DNA from 3 places in the Fusibacter sp. JL298sf-3 genome. Region 2 is predicted to be linked to each of the others. Evidence: riboswitches for the same ligand, from Rfam matches in the RefSeq annotation. Region 2 holds a riboswitch; each other region holds the start of a gene.
The links. A riboswitch is a leader RNA that binds a small molecule or an ion and turns the genes downstream of it on or off. The one in region 2 is predicted to bind cyclic di-GMP.
Positions count from the first base shown of each region.

Region 1: another riboswitch for cyclic di-GMP. It lies ahead of ACR6HW_RS13560 (Cna B-type domain-containing protein); the one in region 2 lies ahead of ACR6HW_RS06015 (GspE/PulE family protein).
Region 3: another riboswitch for cyclic di-GMP. It lies ahead of ACR6HW_RS15165 (hypothetical protein); the one in region 2 lies ahead of ACR6HW_RS06015 (GspE/PulE family protein).

Region 1 covers NZ_CM132608.1:2,873,728-2,877,957, reverse strand. Annotated here, with positions in the region: gene ACR6HW_RS13570 (DUF5050 domain-containing protein) at 1-1,181, opposite strand, end outside; gene ACR6HW_RS13565 (M15 family metallopeptidase) at 1,343-2,278, opposite strand; cyclic di-GMP riboswitch class I at 2,578-2,664, shown strand; gene ACR6HW_RS13560 (Cna B-type domain-containing protein) at 2,693-4,230, shown strand, end outside.
Region 2 covers NZ_CM132608.1:1,214,556-1,218,785, reverse strand. Annotated here, with positions in the region: gene ACR6HW_RS06030 (aromatic acid exporter family protein) at 33-896, shown strand; gene ACR6HW_RS06025 (hemerythrin family protein) at 896-1,315, shown strand; gene ACR6HW_RS06020 (prepilin peptidase) at 1,305-2,054, shown strand; cyclic di-GMP riboswitch class I at 2,128-2,212, shown strand; gene ACR6HW_RS06015 (GspE/PulE family protein) at 2,456-4,129, shown strand; gene ACR6HW_RS06010 (type IV pilus twitching motility protein PilT) at 4,122-4,230, shown strand, end outside.
Region 3 covers NZ_CM132608.1:3,172,825-3,177,054, forward strand. Annotated here, with positions in the region: gene ACR6HW_RS15150 (response regulator transcription factor) at 1-422, opposite strand, end outside; gene ACR6HW_RS15155 (DUF4342 domain-containing protein) at 559-1,053, opposite strand; gene ACR6HW_RS15160 (UBA domain-containing protein) at 1,076-1,528, opposite strand; gene ACR6HW_RS15165 (hypothetical protein) at 1,749-1,982, opposite strand; cyclic di-GMP riboswitch class I at 2,007-2,092, opposite strand; gene acpS (holo-ACP synthase) at 2,353-2,724, shown strand; gene alr (alanine racemase) at 2,748-3,932, shown strand; gene ACR6HW_RS15180 (hypothetical protein) at 4,029-4,230, shown strand, end outside.

The sequences.
Region 1 (4,230 bases), 1.7 Mb from region 2:
TCATTTGTTATGCCGACATTCAACCGCTCTGCTTCTGTTAGCATCAAAACCTGTTCAATATCGTACGGTGCGCCGTCTACAACTAATAGCGCGCCTTCTGGAACTGTCTCATGGGGCTCACTACTAAACTCTTTCGTATGTGATTTCGACTGGTTACGCTCTACATTTTCAGATAGTTCGACTTTCTCAAGGCCGCTCCCATCAATTTGGATGCGGTACCAATGGTACACACTGTCTTTTTCTTTTGGACGTGCGTGGAAGTAAAGCCAGTCCTCCATGCGCATCAGATAGTTGTTAGATACAATTAGCGGCACGTCAAACACCTGAGTTTCCCCTGAAACGTAATCGGTGTAGCATACGGTGTAATCGTCCATATCTTGCTTTTCTGGCTCTCGGTAGTATATATGATAGGCACCCTCTTCTTCGTATTGAACAGCGCGCCCACCGGTGCCTAAAGGCTCCACTTCCATTGTCTCGAGATTGTATCGATTCCAGTTCGCATAAAAATAATCATCTATGATGTTGAATACACCACCAAATGTGGCAATCTCATCTGAAAACACTTTGTTTTCCAAAGTCTCTAAATCTAAATACCAAAGTGTATCGAACCCATGAGTCATATAGTAAAGGCCCGAACCAATTATCATATAATCTCTTGGGTAGATGTCTTCAAATACATGCTTTTCCTCAGTAACAATATTGTAAGCACATAAATTCCTCAAGGGCGCATTATCCAGTTCTACCGTATAATAAAGCTTCTCCTCATAGAGATACGCCGCTGAAGACGGTGCCTTTTCAATTTGCGTCAGTTCAGTGCTGTCTTTCTTCATTTTATAAACGCGATAAGGGTTATCGTATTCGCCAACCTCTTCTAAGGGGGCAACAAAGTACAGCCAGTCGTCTTTATCCCATAAAAAGCTCACGCCTGTATCCAGCAGCACTTCTCGCGTCGTCCCATCGCGTTTCACTTTGTTCAGCCGGTACATTTCTTCAGAATGTACAACATCATCTGAGATATAGTAATACGAGTCGTCCATTGCCATCTTCTTAAAATGCATCCAGTTCATTGCCGCATAGGGTTCGTCTCCTAACGGTTTTTCTTCAGGCGCTTCTAAAACAGTTCCCCGACATCCGACCAACGTCAACAAAAGTACCATCACAAGCCATTTATACCCCTTCATATGTATCCCCCATAAAAAAATATTTTTTTATAGTTTAACATATTATCGCCGGAAACGTCATCTTAAACCCTTACATTTTTCAGAAAATTACAAAAACCCAGTGAAGAAGCAATGACCTCCATCGAGGTGACAGAGGGCATTTCGTCGTCACTGGGTTTTAATTATTTTGAAGGATTGACGAGGTACATGGCGTGGTACGCGTCAAAAGTGATGTCTTCTGTTTTTATAAATTCTGCCACTTCTCTTCCGACAAATCGATAGTGCCAGGGCTCATACATATACCCCGTTTCCCCTTCAAGTCCCTTTGGGTAACGTAAAATATAGCCGTAAGTGTGCGCGTTGTCAGAAAGCCATCGAAAGGCCTCCGTATCTTCAAACCGCTCGGCAATCTGGTTGAGGTCTATGGCGAGCCCAGTCTCGTGTTCAGAATGTCCCGGACGCGCAGAAAAGCGATCGGCTTCAGATTTACCACTACGTGCCACATAGTTGTCGTAGAGGCGTTTTTGAAAATCATGTGTCCTGTAAGCAGAGACAATGGTCAAGGACACGCCCTCGGCTTTTGCCGCACTGTGCATCTCTACAAAAGCATCTAAAGCTCTTTGGTCGAGTCTGTAGGTCTTCGAATCGTTCAAATGATAGGACGCCGGCACATCAGTCAACTGTTCGATTTTGTAGTCCGCAGGAATTTGATTGAACTTGTTGCAGAGTACCATAAGCGTGTTCATCTGCGCTGCCGGCTCAATGGCATCGTCGCTGTAAAATGCGTAATCGAGCTTCATGTTGACCTCTCGCACCACACGCGCATCGTCGTATTCAGGGTAACGCGTAGCATATGCCTCATACCGCTCGGCATTTTCTGACGTGTAATAAGGCACCTCTTCAAAAGGCAAAGCCGCCTCCACAGTCGGTGTCTCAACTACCGGCTGCGCTTCTTCTGCCATAGGGGGTTCCGCCACTGCCGGCACTTGTCCATCTTCTGACAACATACTTTGAATCCCCTTAAAAGCCCATCGCCCTCCTAATACAATTAGTGCCAATACTGTGAGTACCCTCACGCGAAACCAAAAACGCTTTTTTTCAATTTCCTGCCTAGTCATCTCTTACTCCTGTCATATCTTTTTATTGAGGTTGAATTTCTTTTAATATTATAATGGAAAAAGCCCAATTTATCTACTTTTCCTATCGTGAAATCAATAACAAAGGTTTACTTTTGCTGAAATTGCGTATTATAATAAATACAAGTTAGAAATTGGGGGCATCTGTTTTTCACAAGTGATTGTCATACCGATAATCCTACCAAGCATTCCATCAATCAATACATACATCATCTGTGACTACTGGGGGATTCCATTTCTTACACACATGCCGATAGAAAACTCTATCCTTATTTTACATGTAACGAAAAAGGCAAACCTAGCGAAAGCTTGGGACGCAAAGTCTGGAGTCTAAGGTGGTTTACCACGATGATCGTCCGACTGCCAAAATCAATTTTTTGGCAAAGGAGTGTTTACATGCGAACCAAAAAAATCTTTTCCCTTCTATTGAGCTTACTGCTCATAGTCGGCACCTTGCCGCCACTGTCTTTTGCAGCGGCATTGACGCCGATATTGTCGGATTCTGGCGCCGATGCGCCAACACCTCTTCCGACCGCGCTCTCTGACGGACAAGTATTTACCGATAAGTCCGTTTACGACATGGGCGACGGCAACTTTGAAATCAAACTCACCGCACTCGGGCAAAACTTCAAACTGGACAATCCCGATCCACAGGAACTCATCGACGTCTTACTGGTCCTGGACCGCTCCGGTTCAATGGGCAGCAACGGCAGAATGACTTCCATGAAAAACGCCGCAAAATCGGCTATCGACAAGATTCTAAGTGTCGACGGCAACCGCGTGGCGATTTTGCCGTTCAGTTCTTACGCCAATTACAGCAACCGCGTCGACTTCACTAACAACGCGACGACGCTTGAAAACAAGATCGACGACTTGGAGGCAGATGGTGGTACATTTACACAGGACGCTTTCAGAGACGCCAGCAGAATGATGACCAACCGTTCCGACACCTCTCGCAAACCAATTATCATCCTTATGAGCGATGGCTACCCAACTTACTACTACAAGAAAAACATGTTTGGAACTGAATACCGCGGTGGAAACGGTGCAAACAGCAGTGGTGACCACGTCTGGGAGACTGTAAAAGAAGCCATGAAGGCGAAAAACGCCACCGCCAACCTCGACATCTACACCATTGGTTTTGAAATTGGGACATCACCCTACGCCATTGCCACCCTCATGCCGACAGAATCAAATACTGTCTATTACAGAGGCGGCGATGCTTTCAACCACAAATACTGGTCTGACGGTAGCAGCACCACTGTCGACGGCGCTTCTGAGCTCCTCGACATCATCGTCGATATTATCGACCCGTACATCAATGTCAAACCAATTGAAAAGCTCTCGTCTGGCACTTATTCAAACGTCGTCATCGAGGACGTTCTCGGAGACGCTTTTGAAGTGGACGGCGCCCTTCCTACAGGCGTCACACAAGACGGCAGCAAACTCACTTGGACCATCCCGGGAGATGAATTTAAAACAATGGACTCAGGCGCCACTTCTGTAGACACTGAGAAAGTCAACGCCGTTATCATCAAAGTCAAACTTAAAGACTCGGCGTCTGCTGGAACACACTACACCAACGATAGCGCCAAGTCGAAATTTACAGTACATGAAGGCAACCCATACACACCGTATGAAGACAATCGTGGCAGTTTACTCGAAACGACACTACCAAACAACGGTTGGGTCGTCCTCACTATGCCGAACACCGAAGTCGCCCTCACCATTAACAAAACGGTCACAGGGCCGGTAACTGGTGACAACACCTTTACCATTAACCTCTACGATGCGCCGACAGGCGGCAACCTCGTCAGCGGCCCTCACGCCATTACCGTTTCAGGTGCCGGTACAGCAAGTAAAGTCGCCCAACTCAGTATTGAAGACTCTAAGTTCGATGCAAATGGTCAGGTGACTTACTATGCAGACGAAAT
Region 2 (4,230 bases):
ATAAATTAAGAAAGAATAACGAGGAGGCGCAGATGCGAAGAATTAAGTGGACATTGGGGCGAGAGGCCATGTTGTTCGATTCCCCACTATATATTTTAAAAGCTTTTACAGGCGTCTTAACGGCGTATGTGTTGTTTAAGGACCACCCCATTGTGGGGCGAGATATGATTTCTGTTCTCTTTGGGATGATGCTGACACTGGAACCGGTTAACCGGTCGGGGTGCAAGATTGCCTTTGAGCAAATAGAGGCATCGGCAATGGGAGGGCTTGTCACGGCGGTGCTCGTTGCGGCGTTTGGCGTAAACCTCGTCACTGTGCCGCTCTCAGTTGCCCTGACACTTTATTTGGCATTGACCATTAACTGGCGCGCGGTATCCCCGGTGGCGTTTTTTACAGCCATTTATATGACCCAATACCTACAAGTTGGCGCAAATGGAGCACCGAGCATGCCGCTGACTTTTGGCGTGCGCATGTTTGCCCTCTTAGCGGGGATAGCGGTGGCTTTATTTTACAATTACACGTTTTCGATTTTCTTTTATAAAGGCATGCTGAAAAAGCGCATGACCTATGTCACGGAGACTTTAGACGCTATTATGTCGAGGCACAGTGCGCTCGATGGGGTCGACGCCTATCACGAGCAAAAAGCGGACTTGGTGGCAATCCTTGGCGACATCGACGCTTTTGAAGCGCTTTTGAAGGATATGGCCCACCAAAAAAGAAAAGCCGAGCGCGTTAAAGATTACCTAATTCGTATTGACAATATAAGAGATCTGGCGCATTATTATTTAGGAGAGATTATGGAAAAAACAGCGCGTCCTGAAGTGCGACAGTGTAAAGGGGATGTGTCTGCCATTAAAACTATGATGACCCAATATGAAGTCGATAGGAGGCCATAATGAAGTGGGACGTATCGTTGAGTGTCGGTGTAGAGACGCTGGACAAACAGCATCGAGAGCTTATGGAATTAACAGATCAAACGGAGCAGCTGTTTAGGCGCGCTATGGAGGATCCCAATTTGTTTGACGAGGCGCAGGCCTTACTCAAAGGGTTGAAACGGTTTGCAACACAACATTTTTCTGATGAAGAGGCGTATCTTATCTCTGTAAACTACCCCATGTCCGAGGTACACAGTTCACAGCACCGCGGATTTATCGCGTACTTAGAAGAGGTTTCAAGCGAACGGTTATCCCACGCTCCTGAAGAGGTGCTTTTGGAACTCTTTGCGTTTTTATCGACTTGGATTGTGGACCACATTAGAGGCGATGATTTTGAGTACAAGTATTTTGTCGAACAGGTATCAGAAAATGTGGAGTAATTTTCTAGTCATCGGTCTCATCGGCCTTGCGGTGGGATCGTTTTTAAATGTTTGTATTTACAGAATCCCTCAAGGCGTAAGTGTCGTGACCCCGAGAAGTCGTTGTGGCACTTGTGAGACGGTACTGCGGCCGATTGACTTGGTGCCGGTGTTCAGCTGGCTCTGGCTTAAGGGGCGCTGTGCGCACTGCGGGACGCCTGTTTCAGCGCGTTACCTTGGCGTGGAACTTTTGACAAGTGCAGTCTTTCTAGGCATCTTTGCGCGTTTTGGCTTTCAGCTGGCGACGCCTTTTTACTGTCTGCTGTCTGCTTATTTTATAGTCGTCGCTTTTATCGATATCGACCACCACAAAATACACAACAAGAGTGTGCTCATGGGGCTCCTGTTGGCCGTGCCCCTTTGGGTCATGAGTTTTGTCGGTAAAAATCCTTTGTATACAACACCGCTTATGGGACTCGCAGGGAGTTTGGCCGGATTTTTAGTGCTCTATGGGCTGGCGCTGGTTTCCAACAAGACCACAGGCGGCAATGGCCTCGGATATGGTGACGTCAAGTTTTTTCTAGTTGTCGGCGCAGTCCTTGGGGGCGTGTACATATGGGCAGCACTTTGGTTGATGTTTGTTTGTGCCGGTGTCTACGCGGCTTTCAAAAAAGTCGTTTTCAAATCAAGTGAACGGCACTTGGCGTTGGCACCGTTTATTGTGTCGGCGTGTTTAGCGGTTGTGCTTTGGCAAGGCTAATTGGAAAGACACTTATGACAGTAAGGCGTTTATGCAGTTAAATATTTGTTTACAAGAGTATAGAAATATATTATAATAAGTTGGGCAAACTGTTTTGAAAAAACAGGGCGCAAAGCATGAAGTCTAAGGCATGGTGCTATGACGGTTCGGCTGCAGTTTACATACTGCAGCCTTTTTTATTTTCTAAAACTGTTCCCTATAGGTGCGCGTTTATACATAATCGTGTACTGTATCGTTGAGAGTTCACCGATACAGCACATCAAAGGCCTGTTCATTTCTACTTGGTTTAGGGGGCTCTATAAATAGGCGATAAAGAACTTAACAAACATCGATAAAAAATAACTGAGTTCGGCGTCAAATTGCGGTATACTGAATATAGACTATAAAAACTTGGGGGCAATATGAAATTAAAAATGAGACTTGGGGACATCCTCGTTCAAAATGGGGTAATTACAGAAGCCCAGCTGATGCAGGCCTTGGCACTGCAAAAGGATTCGGGACAGAAGCTCGGTGCTGTTCTTATTACACAAGACTGGATTACAGAAGAGCAGCTCTTTGAGGTGCTCGAACAGCAGTACGACATTCCGTATTTAGACATCAATACAATCTATATAGACCCAAAAGTACCAAAGCTGATTAGCGAATCTTTGGCGCGCAAACATTCGCTAATCCCCATTGCACTTGAGAAAAATGTGCTGAAAGTGGCCATGTCCGATCCTTTGGACATCATTGCACTGGATGATATTCGCATTATTACCGGCCTTGAGATACAGCAGGTTATCAGCTCTTCGCTCGATATCGCCAAGGCCATCAACCGCTTTTACGACACCTCTGAAACGGCGGCAAAAGCGGTAGAAGATTATAAAAGTCAAGCGGGCGTTTTAGAAGAAATCAATGACGAAGAAGACGCAGACGTTACCAATGCACCCATGGTGCGCTTGGTCAACAGCATTATTTCGCAAGCGGTGCGTTCGAAAGCCAGTGACATTCACATAGAACCTTTTGAACGCAACGTCCGCATACGCTTTCGCGTCGACGGCGATCTCAGAGAAGTGATGACGCCGGAGAAATCCACCCATGGCGCGTTGGTAACGCGTATTAAAATCATGGGGAAAATGAACATCTCCGAACGTCGACTGCCGCAAGATGGACGCGTAGAAACGACCATAGAGGGCATTCCCATCGATATGCGTATTTCGGTTTTGCCGACGGTCTATGGCGAAAAAGTCGTTATACGACTTCTCGATCGGAGCAGTCTCGTCGTTAAAAAAGACGATTTAGGCTTTACAGCACACAATTTGAGACTGGTGGAGAAAATTATGAAAGTGCCCGAGGGCATTGTTTTGGTCACCGGTCCCACCGGTAGCGGCAAGACGACGACGCTGTATTCGTTCTTAAAAGAGCTGAACAAAGTAAGCAAAAATATCATTACAGTTGAAGACCCCGTAGAGTATCGACTGGAGGGCATCAACCAAGTGCAAGTGAACAACAAAGCGGGTCTGACGTTTGCAGAGGGGTTGCGCTCTATTCTCAGACAAGACCCCGACATCGTTATGGTCGGTGAGATACGCGATGTGGAAACGGCAGAAATTGCCGTTAGAGCGGCAATAACGGGTCATGTGGTTCTCTCGACCATTCATACCAACGATACCATAAGCACCGTTACCCGCTTATCAGATATGGGGATTCCCGAATACTTAATCGCCTCCAGTGTCGTCGGTGTCGTGGCACAACGTCTCGTGAAAAAAATATGCCTAAAGTGTAAAACAGCATATACGCCAAGTGCAGAAGAACAGGCAATGCTCGGACATTCGGTACAGCATCTGTACAAAGGCACTGGGTGCAACGCCTGTAATCAAACGGGGTACTCCGGCAGAACCGCCATACACGAAGTGCTGGTTATGGACCGTGTGATAAAGACCATGGTGACCCGAAATCAGGATGCAGAAACTCTGCTTAAACAGGCCAAGGAAAGTGGTCTGGTTACCTTACAGGAGACGTGTAGGGAACTGGTGGCCGGCGGCGTGACCACCATCGATGAAATGATACGTATGACGTTTAGAGTGGATGCATAGAGGAGGCAAAGACGTGGAGATCAATTGGATTTTACAAAAAGCCATAGAGAGCGGTGCCTCAGACGTACACATTACAGTGGCGTCGCCGCCGATTATGCGGG
Region 3 (4,230 bases), 1.9 Mb from region 2:
TGGTTGTAGTCGACGACGAGATTGCCGGAGACGAAGACGTTGGCGTTTGAAATCGGCGTTTGGCGCACAGTGCGGAAAATGCGGCGGATGCGCGCCAGAAGCTCTTCGATGGCAAAGGGCTTGGTCATGTAATCGTCTGCGCCGAAGTCCAGCCCCATGACTTTATCCATGGTGTCGTCTTTTGCCGTGAGCATAATAATCGGAATCTGTGAGTTGAGACGAATGCGCCTACAGACCTCCATGCCGTTGAGTCCCGGGAGCATAATGTCCAGAACGATGAGATCAAACGGCTCGGCAAGTGCGCGCTCGAGCCCCTCGCGACCGTTGTGTTCTGCTGCCACCTCAAACCCTTCGTGTTTGAGTTCCAGCTCTATAAAACGAGCGATTTTGACATCGTCTTCAATCACTAATATCTTGTGCATATTGCCTCCTAAAGCGTGGATTTAACAGTGGTAAACTGTTTGTATAATGTTATTATACCACGAGAAAGGCGCGGAAAAAGAAAAAAAGCAAGGCGGGCACCTTGCTTCATTTCATTGGGAGGACAAGGCCATGGGATTACGCTCTGCGATCCACTTCTTCTTGTTCCACTTTAACTTCTTCTTCTTGTGGTGCGCCTTTGCTTTCTGAAAACGTCTCGCCGAAGTTTACTTTTTTGCCTTTTTCATCGATGAGGATAAACTTGTAACCGAGTAGGAGCGGAATCAACAAGATGATAAGCGATACCGGGAGTGTGAACAGAATGATGAGGGACGCAATGGTCAAAGGCAAGTCGAGGACTTTGTGTCCCTTTTTACCGATGGTGAACGACGTCTTGTGCATCTTTTTAATAAAGGCGCTGACGTCGTCGAAGAAATCTCTTCTAGGCGCTTGCTTGCGACGCTCACCCTGTGCTTTTTTCTGTTTGTTGTAATTTGTTTTTTGGGAAGACTCGAGTTCGATTAAAGCTTCCACCATGTCCCCGTTGTGTCTTTCCAGGGCGTCTTTTGCTTCTTTGTAGGAAATGTTGGCTCTTTCCATGAGCATATCAATTTTTTCTAAACTTACTGACATAATAACCTCCTTATAAACGTGTTTACGATTTTGTACGTTGTCTCAGCCATTCAGAGACTTCGTTGGTCTTGCCGAACGCGCTCTTTATATACAGCTTAATACCGAAGAAAAACGGCAATGCGATGACGATTAATGAGAACGGCATCAGCCATAAGACGAAGAGCGCTACGAGTAAGAGCGGCACTTCGAAAAGCTGTACGTCATTTTTCTTCCAGATGACTTTGATGTTGAGTGAGAACTCGATGGCTTTGCAGGCTTTCTTCAAGGCCCATTTGGCTTTTTCCTGCCATTCGGGTTCCGGCTTTTCACCTTGAAAAGCGTCGTCAGTTGTGCCGGTGTCGGTTGTGTCGCCTTCGATTTGGATAATGGCTTCGATGACATCGCCGTTCGATGCCTCCAGCGCTGCTTTCGCCGTCGCATAATCGGCTCCGGTTCGTTCAATAACGCGATCGATTTGTTCAAGTGTTATCGACATGTTAACCTCCTTTTTGAGCAGTGTACCGAACTCTTGAACTCATTATAGGCGTTCATGATTAATATGACACTTACAAAAGGTTAAAAAACAGCTAGAATTTATCCAGGGGGCTGATTGACGCCAAAGCACATATTTGGTACGATGTATCTTATTCCTTGGAAAAGCGCGTAAAAAAGCCCCTTGCCACCGGCTAAAGTCCGGCGACTAGAGGCTGATTATGTTAATGTCCCATAAAGAAGAGTTTGAGTTTTTTTAAGGTATCTGAGCGATACTCCTGTCGGTGTACGAGATCGTGGTACCATTCCGCTAAGAAGATGGTCGCCATTTCGTTGCCGTGTTCGGCTTTGGCGATAAAATCACTGAGTACCGTCTCTTTAGGTGGCGCACTGTGGGATTGATACACGTATTCTTCACTGACAAACTGAAAAATCGCTTGTTTGAATTCTGTTGTCATTTTAATGCCTCCATCGTCTTTTGCTTTGGGAGTCTGGCAATCGTAGAGGAAACCTCCTTAGACCCATGACTTTGCGTCATCACCTTTCGGTAATTTTGCCTTTATCTGCTAGGGCAATTTAGCCTTTATCATTATATAATGAACAGTGTATAAACTTCAAGGTTTATCCTTAAAATAAGTCAGAAGTCACAAAGAACCTCTGAAGGTCTTTTGGTGCAATATACCCAAATGATTTCAAACAACACAAAATATTTGGAATTCAAGGTGTATTGAGAGTTCTTTGAATAGAAAGAACACGGCGTAGATTATTAAAAATTTAACACAAAACTATGAAAAATGTGTATAATGTATCTTGTGGAAGGAGTCTGCTATGAAGATAAAAAATGGGGTCGATCTCGTTGAAATCAAGCGAATTGAGGCCTTAATAACGCGTAAGGAACATTTTGTCAGACGCTTTTTTACAGAAAAAGAATGCGCGCTGTTTGAAGAAAAGAACGGGCGCGCAGAGACAATTGCGGCAAATTTTGCGGGAAAGGAAGCCATTGCCAAGGCCTTTGGAACCGGGGTGAGAGGCTTTGATTTAAACGAACTTGAAATCTTACGTGATTCCCTAGGGAAGCCATATGTCACCTTGTATGGCAGGGCTCGGGAGCGCGCAGAAGAAGACGGTTTAAAAGCCATTGAAATTTCACTTTCGCATACTGCAGAACACGCCATTGCATTTGTTATAGCAATATACTAAAATAGGGAGTGAAGAGGTTATATATGGAAGCCAGTGGATTGTTGCGCCCCGTGTGGGCAGAAATAGATTTGGATTGTGTGGCACACAATATGCGCGAGGTGAAACGCGTCGTCGAAGATGGCGTCGCGGTAATGGCGGTGATTAAAGCCGACGGTTACGGTCACGGTGCCGTACACATCGGACAAACGCTGTTGGATAACGGCGCCGACCAATTTGCGGTGGCGACGCTGTCTGAAGCCTTAGCACTTCGCCACGTCTATCGAGACGTTCCGATACTCGTTTTGGGGTACACCCCGGAGGCGTATCTGGAGCAAGCACTCGCTTGCGACATTATGGTGACGCTCTTCACCGAAACTCAAGCGGTCTTTCTGTCTGCACTTGCCGGTAGACTGGGAAAGACGGCACAGGTGCATCTAAAGGTAGATACCGGGATGCGCCGTCTGGGATTTCCCGCAACCGCTGAGACAGTAGAGATTATTTCAAACATAAGTGCATTGCCCTCTATAAAGATAGAAGGGGTATTTACGCACTTTGCCAAAGCTGATGAGGCGGACAAGTCATTTGCCCACGAGCAAGTGAGGCGCTTTTGTTCGGTGACGGATGCTTTAAAGGCACGCGGTATTGATTATGGACGGCTACACGTGTCGAACAGTGCTGGGATTATCGATTTACCCGAGTATCAGTTCGATATGGTGCGCGCCGGCATCATGCTTTACGGTCTATACCCTTCAAAAGCAGTGCGGCGTTCCACAGTCCGACTAAAAGAAGCCATGTCGCTTAAAGCGCGCATCGCTCAAGTCAGGACGATTGAACGCGGCGACGGCGTCAGTTACGGTCATCGCTTTGTCGCCGACAGCACCCGTAAAATAGCCACATTGCCCATTGGGTATGCAGACGGCTTTTCCAGATTGCTGGCAGGGCGCGTACAGGTGTCTGTAGACGGTGTAAAACGCCCGATAGTCGGCACCATCTGCATGGATCAGTGCATGGTGGATGTGACGGATCTCGAAGTGAAGCGAGACGACGAGGTGGTCTTATTCGGTATAACTGAAGGTAACGATATAAGTATTGATGTGTATGCATCGTATTTGGGTACGATTAACTATGAAGTTGTTTGTATGGTTGGAAAACGCGTACCGAGAGTATATTTTCAAAATGCAAGTATTCTACATGTCGAAGATTTTAATTTGATGCATGATTTTTTTTAAAAAATGTGGTATGATAATCTACAAGGCAAGTTAGAACTTGTACACGGAGAAGATAGCGCGGTATGGACATTTAAATGTTTTACTGGGGGTATTTTTATGAAAACACATACGCGCGGTTTACTACAAGAAGAACTGGCTAAAAAGTTCAGTGTCGATATTTCACGTAAGCATCTCATAGCGATAGAGAAAATGAAAAAAGGCTATGAGAGCATGGCACAAATCAATTTAGATATGTGTGAAATGGGGGCTTGTGATTATCTATACGCACTTTTGGTCTGTGAAGAACAACTGATTGGAG